Pseudobacter ginsenosidimutans: one gene and its partners. The protein of the gene in region 2 interacts with the protein of the main gene of each other region in a pairwise test. Links are inferred from orthologs where the notes say so. Each region holds a gene or a part of one and is shown on either strand. Other genes may lie near its edges.

Region 1 (2,976 bases), 1.9 Mb from region 2 along the record:
CCGGTGCCTCCTGTAATGAGAACTGTTTGCATAATCAGGATTTGAGTGCCTTTACAAATTTAGTCAAAAAAAAATCCCTCCCGAGGAATCAGGAGGGAAACAACTAAAAACAACAATCGCTGTATTTTAATAGACTTAATACAGGAAAGAGATGAACGATGGATCAATCCGGTTTCTCTCCATCTAAGAAAGTGTTGATGGTAGAGATACTGGTTTTATTATTCTCATCATTTTTTACTTCGTAATTACTGTAGAAATTCTCAACACTGCTGATGGTGTTGTACAGTTCAAGATTGCGGCGGATGTAAGCCGGCACAGTTTCAAACTCATTGTTAGGGTCAGCGCCGTTGATATTGAAACTCAGGTTACGTAACTTCTGAATCCTTTCGGCTGCGCGACGTTTTTGCTCCTCTGCTTCGTCCAGCATCGCTGGTTCCTCAACAGAAGATGCCATAACAACTGGTGGAGTCTGGTGGGCCCCAGGCACATCCGCCGCTGGAATATCATCACGGAACACCAACTGCATGTCATTGGGATCTTCCTCCCTGACGGGCTTTACAGTGGCTTGGTTCTGGACGGGTTGATTCACAGGCTTAGTTTGTTTGGAATCTTCAAATGCGGAATCAGCATAAATATTGGATGGTCGCGCGAGAAATCCGCCTGAACTCTGAGACGCAGCAGCGTTGCTAGCTTGCTGCTGGTTCAATTGGGGAGCAGGTTGGGAAGGCTGCGAAAGTACCCATTCAATCCTTTCCGGCTCATCATTTTTATCCACGGTATTTTTCCCAGGCTCATCGCTCGTAAAAAGCACAAGCGGCGTGGAGGCAGAAGGAGAATCCATGTCCACCAGCTTCGGTTGCAACTCTTCCCTGATAGCAGGAGGTTGCTCGGCAACCATTTGTGGCTGCACCGGAGGTTCTTCTTTCTTCGGCATGATCACCGATGGCCTGGTGGCAGAAGCCTGTGGCTGTTGCTGTTGCTGCTGTTGCTGGCTCGCAACAGGAGGTACAGGCGTAACGGGAGGTTCAGGCTGCTGGCTGAGATTGAAGAGGATCTTCTCTTCTTTCTTCGGCTGCGCAGCCTTTTGGTGAAAGGATCACTGTACTCAAAGCCGGTAGCGATGAGGGTGATGCCGATCTGGTCTCCCAGTGAATTATCGTAACCCAAACCGAGGATCACATCTGTTCCTTCACCGGCCTGGCTCAGCAGGTGGTTCTGGATAGTGTCTACCTCATCCATCGTGAACTCATGTTCGTTCTCGGCAGAGTTGATATTGATGAGGATCCATTTGGCGCCGCTGATATCGTTGTCGTTCAGCAATGGTGAATTGAGCGCTTCTTCAATGGCGCGTTGTGCACGGTCTTCACCGGAGCAGGACGCGTTGCCGAGGATGGCAACACCACCATTACGCATAACCGTACAAACGTCTGCAAAGTCTACGTTGATCTGGCCTGTGCTGTTGATCACATCGGTGATACATTTGGCAGCGGTAGCCAGTACATTGTCTGCTTTCGCAAACGCTTCTTTCATCTTCAGGTTACCGAACTGATGACGCAGCTTATCGTTGCTGATCACCAGCAGGGTGTCTACATATTGTTTCAGGCTCTTGATACCTTCATCAGACTGGATCTGACGTTTCTTTCCTTCATAGGTGAAGGGTGTGGTAACGATACCCACCGTGAGGATACCAAGGTCTTTACAGATCTTTGAAATGATGGGAGCGCCACCAGTTCCGGTGCCGCCGCCCATACCGGCTGTAATGAATGCCATCTTGGTATTCACTTCCAGTATGCGTTTGATCTCTTCCAGGCTCTCTTCGGTAGCCTGACGGCCAATATCCGGATTGGCGCCGGCGCCCAGACCTTGTGTAAGGTGTGGTCCGAGCTGTATTTTATTGGGCACATTGCTTTGCGCAATGGCCTGTGCGTCCGTATTGCAGATGATGAAATTCACACCTTCTATCTGCTGCGCGAACATGTGATTGACAGCATTGCTGCCACCACCACCCACACCAATCACTTTGATGATGGATGATTTCTCTTTCGGTAGATCAAAATGAATCATAGCTTTCGTTTTGTGTCTCACCAGGCCTCGCTTCACCTGAAAGCCCATCCGGAGACAGTTTCTAATAATGGGTTAGTAAATGATCGATGGGTCCAGGGTTAGAGAGCGTGGTCCTCTTCTTCTTTGAACAGGTCAATGATGCCGTCTTTGAATTTGCCCCAGAAATCTTTGATCCCCTTACGATTCTTTACTTTTTCGGATTGCTCCGGTTCTGCAATTTCTTCTGTTATATTCTCGATCACAGTTGGCTTCTTCAGTGTTTCAGGAATCTCAACCTTCCTGAACTGATGTTCGAACTGCTTACGGTTGTTCTCGTAATCGCTGTATCCTTTCAGGATAAGACCGATACAGGTTGAATAAGTTGGCTTTGCCAGCTCTTCGATATGACCTGCTGCCAGGTGCTCAGTTGGGAAACCGATTCGGCAATTCAATCCTGTTACATACTCAGTCAGCTGGATCAGGTGACGCAGTTGTGCACCACCACCGGTAAGCACGATACCGCCATTCAATGTACGATTGTCGAGCCCTACCTGTTTCAGATGGTAAGTAACGAAGTCCATGATCTCATTCATACGCGCCTGGATGATATTGGCCAGGTTCTTCACGCTGATCTCTTTGGCAGGCATGCCGCGGAGACCCGGGATAGTGATGAATGCATTTGTCTTTGCTTCATTAGCAAGAGCCGAGCCAAACTGTACTTTCATTTGTTCAGCCTGGGTTTTCAATACACCAAGACCGGTCTTGATATCATTGGTGATATTCTCACCACCGAAAGGAATAACCGCTGTATGTTTCAGGATACCTTCATAGAACACGGCGAGGTCAGTAGTACCACCACCGATGTCAACAATGGCAACACCTGCTTCCAGGTCTTCATGTCCCATCACAGCCGCAGCAGAAGCCAGCGGTTGC
Region 2 (3,025 bases):
CAGGAAAGATACCAGTGTAACAGCTATCCTCGGCATATTGAAGGGCAACCAGAGAATGTAGAGGAAATACAGGTAGGCCACCACAAAACTGTGGATCGGTGGAATACGGAACAACACGTATACCTGTATCAGGATAAACAGGAAGAACCGGATAATATTTCTGACGAGATCACTCATTGATTCTTTTTTACTGCCTCTTCTAATTTCTTTTGTTCATCAGCCTGCAGATTTTCGATCACCAATGCATGCTCAACACTGCCGAAATTGGTGGCAGGCTTGAGTTTGAGGGTGTAGAAATTGCTGGATTTATCGTTCATGATTTCCATTACTGTGCCAATCAGGATTCCCTGGGGGAAATAGGTTCCGTACTGGCTGGTAACGATACTGTCGCCTTTTTGAATGGGTACGCTTTTCGGAAGGTTATTGATGAAGATAGTGGAAGGGCTTTTACCGTCCCAGTACACCTGACCTGTTTCTCCGCTTTTCTTCACACGGCCGCTGATGCGGCTTTGCAGGTGGAGCAGGCTCATTACAACAGAGTAGTTATCGCCTGTGTTCACCACCACACCCATTACGCCATCGGGGCTGATCACGCCCATATCTTTTCTCACACCTTGTTTTTCTCCGCGGTGGAGTGTGAAATAGTTGTTGGGGAAGATGAGATAGCGGTTCACCACTTTCGCATCACGGTACAAATATTTGCGGCGGATGCCGGTAGTATCATAAGGGATGGAGTCCATCCTGAAAGTTGTGCTGGTATCGGCCACTTCAAAATCCTGTTTGAGCAGGTTCCTGAGCATGGCGTTTTCCTGTACCAGGCTTTCATTGGTCTTTTTGAGATGGAAGTAGTATTCAACGTTATTGTAGCGTTTGCTGATCTTACCCGTAATATCATTGGCAACGCCCATAAATGCTGCTTCATGGAATTCATTGTAATGAAACAGCATATACAGCGCGGTAATCTGCATCACCAGGAAGAAAAAGAAATTGAAGAATTTTCTGATGAAGAGAAAAATGTTACGCAAAGGAGGTAAGTTTTAAAAGTCCTAACGCATTACAAACGGATAGTGCTCGTAGTTCTTCAGGGCCAGGCCGGTTCCGCGAACAACGCTTTTCAGAGGATCGTCTGCCACGTGGACAGGCAGTTTGATCTTTTGGCTGAGGCGTTTATCGAGGCCACGGAGCAGGGCGCCACCTCCGGTGAGGTAAAGGCCTCTGCGATAGATATCGGCAGCCAGCTCGGGCGGCGTCATTTCCAGGGCTTTGAGGATGGCTTCTTCGATCTTGAAGATGCTCTTGTCCAGCGCTTCCGCGATTTCCTGGTAGCTCACCATGATCTGTTTGGGGATACCGGTTACGAGGTCGCGGCCGTTTACGGGGATATCATCAGGCGGGTTGTCGAGGTCCTTCATGGCGGCACCGATATTGATCTTGATCTGTTCGGCGGTACGTTCACCAATAAGGAGGCTATGGTAGCGGCGGAGGGCTTCCATGATATCCGCGGTGAATTCGTCACCTGCGATACGGATACTCTGGTCGCACACGATACCGGCCAGTGCAATCACTGTGATGCCGGTAGTACCACCACCTATGTCGATGATCATGTTACCAACTGGTTCTTCTACATCAATCCCGATACCGAGGGCAGCTGCCATGGGCTCATGGATCAGGTACACTTCTTTGGCTCCTGCCTGCTCCGCACTGTCGCGAACAGCACGTTTCTCCACCTCTGTGATGCTGCTTGGAATGCAGATCATCATCCTCCAGCTTGGGGGGAAGAGGGGCTTCTTGGGATACACCATTTTGATGAGTTCACGGATCATCAGCTCGGCAGCATTGAAGTCCGCGATCACACCATCCTTCAGGGGACGGATCGTGCGGATGCTCTCGTGCGTTTTCTCGTGCATCATCAGGGCCTTCTTCCCTACCGCCAATACATTTTTCAGATTATTACGGTCCAACGCCACAATACTCGGTTCATTCACCACTACCTCATCGTTATGTATAATCAGGGTGTTAGCGGTACCCAGGTCAATCGCGATCTCTTGGGTGAAAAAGTTGAATAAGCCCATTTTGAAAGGTCAGATTTTTGGATTGAAAGTTATGCCTGCAAAATTGAATTAAATAATCGATAATAACAAAGTGTAATCACAGCGAAACTATGATCCGGACAGTAATTTTTCAACAAGTGTGGATACCAGCGAAACCTGTATCCTTTCCATGCACTAACGCCACTTACTACCGTAAATTGTATTTTGAAAAGTATTTCATTTTTCTGACAATTGCATTACTATTCACGGAGAAAAATCAACGCACATGAAAAAACTTATCCTTGCTCTCTTCATCATCTTCTTTTCTTCACTCCTGGTGCAGTCTCAGGAGAAAAAAGTTCCTTACGGCAACAATCCTGCCACAGGCAAATATTACGAGCTCAGAGGAATAAAAATCTATACTGAAGTGTACGGGACCGGAGAGCCATTATTGGTGATCCACGGCAATGGCGGATCCATAGCGGATTTCAGCCTTCAGATACCATACTTCGAGAAAAACTATAAAGTGATTCTCGCAGATAATCGCGCACAAGGTAAGACCCGCGACAATGGCGATTCACTCACATACGAAATGATGGCAGACGATTATGACGCATTGCTCACGGCAATGGGTATCGACTCTGCCAATGTGATAGGTTGGAGCGATGGCGGTATCAACAGTCTGCTGCTGGCTATCCGTCATCCCAAAAAAGTGAAAAAAATGGCATTCACCGGTGCCAACCTGGTGCCGGACTCGACGGCCGTCTACAAGGATGTAGCCGAACTTGTACAACCGATGTACGAAAACGCCATGAAGAACAAAGACAAACTATCCTCCAAAACCTCCTGGAAACTGATGAAGCTGCTGGTGGAACAACCCAATATCCCGCTCACCGATCTGCAAACCATCCAATGCCCCACTCTCGTGATTGCCGGAGATCATGATGTGATCAGGGTGGAGCACACCGTTCAGATCTTTACGAATATTCCCAAAG
Region 3 (2,865 bases), 1.9 Mb from region 2 along the record:
GTGCACGGTCTTCACCGGAGCAGGACGCGTTGCCGAGGATGGCAACACCACCATTACGCATAACCGTACAAACGTCTGCAAAGTCTACGTTGATCTGGCCTGTGCTGTTGATCACATCGGTGATACATTTGGCAGCGGTAGCCAGTACATTGTCTGCTTTCGCAAACGCTTCTTTCATCTTCAGGTTACCGAACTGATGACGCAGCTTATCGTTGCTGATCACCAGCAGGGTGTCTACATATTGTTTCAGGCTCTTGATACCTTCATCAGACTGGATCTGACGTTTCTTTCCTTCATAGGTGAAGGGTGTGGTAACGATACCCACCGTGAGGATACCAAGGTCTTTACAGATCTTTGAAATGATGGGAGCGCCACCAGTTCCGGTGCCGCCGCCCATACCGGCTGTAATGAATGCCATCTTGGTATTCACTTCCAGTATGCGTTTGATCTCTTCCAGGCTCTCTTCGGTAGCCTGACGGCCAATATCCGGATTGGCGCCGGCGCCCAGACCTTGTGTAAGGTGTGGTCCGAGCTGTATTTTATTGGGCACATTGCTTTGCGCAATGGCCTGTGCGTCCGTATTGCAGATGATGAAATTCACACCTTCTATCTGCTGCGCGAACATGTGATTGACAGCATTGCTGCCACCACCACCCACACCAATCACTTTGATGATGGATGATTTCTCTTTCGGTAGATCAAAATGAATCATAGCTTTCGTTTTGTGTCTCACCAGGCCTCGCTTCACCTGAAAGCCCATCCGGAGACAGTTTCTAATAATGGGTTAGTAAATGATCGATGGGTCCAGGGTTAGAGAGCGTGGTCCTCTTCTTCTTTGAACAGGTCAATGATGCCGTCTTTGAATTTGCCCCAGAAATCTTTGATCCCCTTACGATTCTTTACTTTTTCGGATTGCTCCGGTTCTGCAATTTCTTCTGTTATATTCTCGATCACAGTTGGCTTCTTCAGTGTTTCAGGAATCTCAACCTTCCTGAACTGATGTTCGAACTGCTTACGGTTGTTCTCGTAATCGCTGTATCCTTTCAGGATAAGACCGATACAGGTTGAATAAGTTGGCTTTGCCAGCTCTTCGATATGACCTGCTGCCAGGTGCTCAGTTGGGAAACCGATTCGGCAATTCAATCCTGTTACATACTCAGTCAGCTGGATCAGGTGACGCAGTTGTGCACCACCACCGGTAAGCACGATACCGCCATTCAATGTACGATTGTCGAGCCCTACCTGTTTCAGATGGTAAGTAACGAAGTCCATGATCTCATTCATACGCGCCTGGATGATATTGGCCAGGTTCTTCACGCTGATCTCTTTGGCAGGCATGCCGCGGAGACCCGGGATAGTGATGAATGCATTTGTCTTTGCTTCATTAGCAAGAGCCGAGCCAAACTGTACTTTCATTTGTTCAGCCTGGGTTTTCAATACACCAAGACCGGTCTTGATATCATTGGTGATATTCTCACCACCGAAAGGAATAACCGCTGTATGTTTCAGGATACCTTCATAGAACACGGCGAGGTCAGTAGTACCACCACCGATGTCAACAATGGCAACACCTGCTTCCAGGTCTTCATGTCCCATCACAGCCGCAGCAGAAGCCAGCGGTTGCAGTACCAGGTCTTTTGTATGCAGTCCGCTTTTCTCAACAGCGCGGTTGATATTGCGGATGGCATTCTTATCACCTGTAATGATATGGAAGTTGGCGCCGATCTTCACACCACCGTAACCGATAGGGTTCGGGATGTTCTGAAAGTTGTCAACTGTAAATTCCTGCGGGATCACATCGATGATCTGATCACCTGCAGGGATATAAGTTTTGTACTGGTCAGCGATGAGCTGGTCGATCTCACGGTGAGTGATCTCTTCTTCCGTGTGCTGGCGTACAATGTCGCCGCGGGTTTGCAGGCTCTTGATATGATGCCCTGCAATACCTACGTACACTTCATTGATCTCCAGGTTGGGATTGGAAGCATAGCAGTTATCAAGTGCCATGCGGATGGCCTTGATGGTTTCATCGATGTTCAAAACCTGACCGTGCTTCACTCCGTTGGAGTTGGCTCGACCAAACCCAATGATCTCCAGTTTCCCGTACTCGTTCTTTCGACCCGCAATCGCTGCAATCTTCGTCGTGCCGATGTCCAGCCCGACGATGATGGGTTGTTGCTCATTGTTCATAATCTATCCTGTTTTTAGTTGTTGTTATTTGATTAGTTGTGTTGTTATTGATTTAATGGGAATTGCGTTTTGGCATCACAGCTTTGGGTTTGGTGTCCGTTGAACCTGCCTTCTTGTTCAACTGTTTCGTCGGGGTTTCATAGGACTGGCTTTTCGAAGGTGGATTTTTCTTGGCTCCGGACTGGTTCTTCCGGATAGCGGCAGGTCGGGAATCTATGGGTGGTTTTTCGGTGTTTGCGGGATTTGTCCTGCCTGCCGATAAGGTGGAAGTTGTTCTGCTGAACGAACTATCCCTTACGGGCAGAGGAATGGGTGCAGTTGCAGTCCTCCCTCCTTTCACTCCGATCACTTGCCTGTCGAACTGTACGTTGATCCTGCTATAAGTGTCCATCCCGGTTTTGCTGAGCACATCTTTATAGAAGATCAGCAGTCTGCGGAATTTCTTTTCAAAGTCCTGTCCATTTCCGAATTCGATCACATGACTTCCGATAGTGGGCATCATTTCGAATTTTCTGTCGGGTGTAATATCCACCTGTGCGATCTGCGCCATCCAGAGCGGCTCCTTCTGCATGAACCGGCTCATTCCTTTGATATCCGCCATCAGCGCGCTGTCGGTGGCATTCAGGCGGGCCTTGTCTGTTGGAAAGCCGGTGAACACAGGCAGCCTGGCAGACA

What was found. The genes of interacting proteins can lie anywhere in the genome.
Region 1: the proteins of FSB84_RS04090 (region 2) and ftsZ interact in binary tests that used the Escherichia coli proteins (3 or more experiments, as listed by UniProt). The link is inferred for Pseudobacter ginsenosidimutans from one-to-one orthologs.
Region 3: the proteins of FSB84_RS04090 (region 2) and ftsA interact in binary tests that used the Escherichia coli proteins (3 or more experiments, as listed by UniProt). The link is inferred for Pseudobacter ginsenosidimutans from one-to-one orthologs.

What each region holds. Positions count from the first base shown.
Region 1 is NZ_CP042431.1:2,934,114-2,937,089, reverse strand. It holds ftsZ (cell division protein FtsZ), read right to left. Parts: upstream 2,065-2,976; coding sequence 937-2,064; downstream 1-936. Other genes in the region: ftsA (cell division protein FtsA), read right to left, coding at 2,163-2,976; FSB84_RS31815 (hypothetical protein), read right to left, coding at 164-934; FSB84_RS11955 (TIGR01777 family oxidoreductase), read right to left, coding at 1-32. UniProt on the Escherichia coli protein: Essential cell division protein that forms a contractile ring structure (Z ring) at the future cell division site. The regulation of the ring assembly controls the timing and the location of cell division.
Region 2 is NZ_CP042431.1:1,037,906-1,040,930, forward strand. The notes cover bases 60-2,876. They hold FSB84_RS04090 (rod shape-determining protein), read right to left. Parts: upstream 2,073-2,876; coding sequence 1,047-2,072; downstream 60-1,046. Other genes in these bases: FSB84_RS04080 (rod shape-determining protein MreD), read right to left, coding at 60-177; mreC (rod shape-determining protein MreC), read right to left, coding at 174-1,025; FSB84_RS04095 (alpha/beta fold hydrolase), read left to right, coding at 2,317-2,876. In the rest of the region: more of FSB84_RS04080, read right to left, coding at 1-59; more of FSB84_RS04095, read left to right, coding at 2,877-3,025. UniProt on the Escherichia coli protein: Forms membrane-associated dynamic filaments that are essential for cell shape determination. Acts by regulating cell wall synthesis and cell elongation, and thus cell shape.
Region 3 is NZ_CP042431.1:2,932,873-2,935,737, reverse strand. It holds ftsA (cell division protein FtsA), read right to left. Parts: upstream 2,191-2,865; coding sequence 811-2,190; downstream 1-810. Other genes in the region: FSB84_RS11940 (cell division protein FtsQ/DivIB), read right to left, coding at 2,243-2,865; ftsZ (cell division protein FtsZ), read right to left, coding at 1-712. UniProt on the Escherichia coli protein: Essential cell division protein that assists in the assembly of the Z ring. May serve as the principal membrane anchor for the Z ring.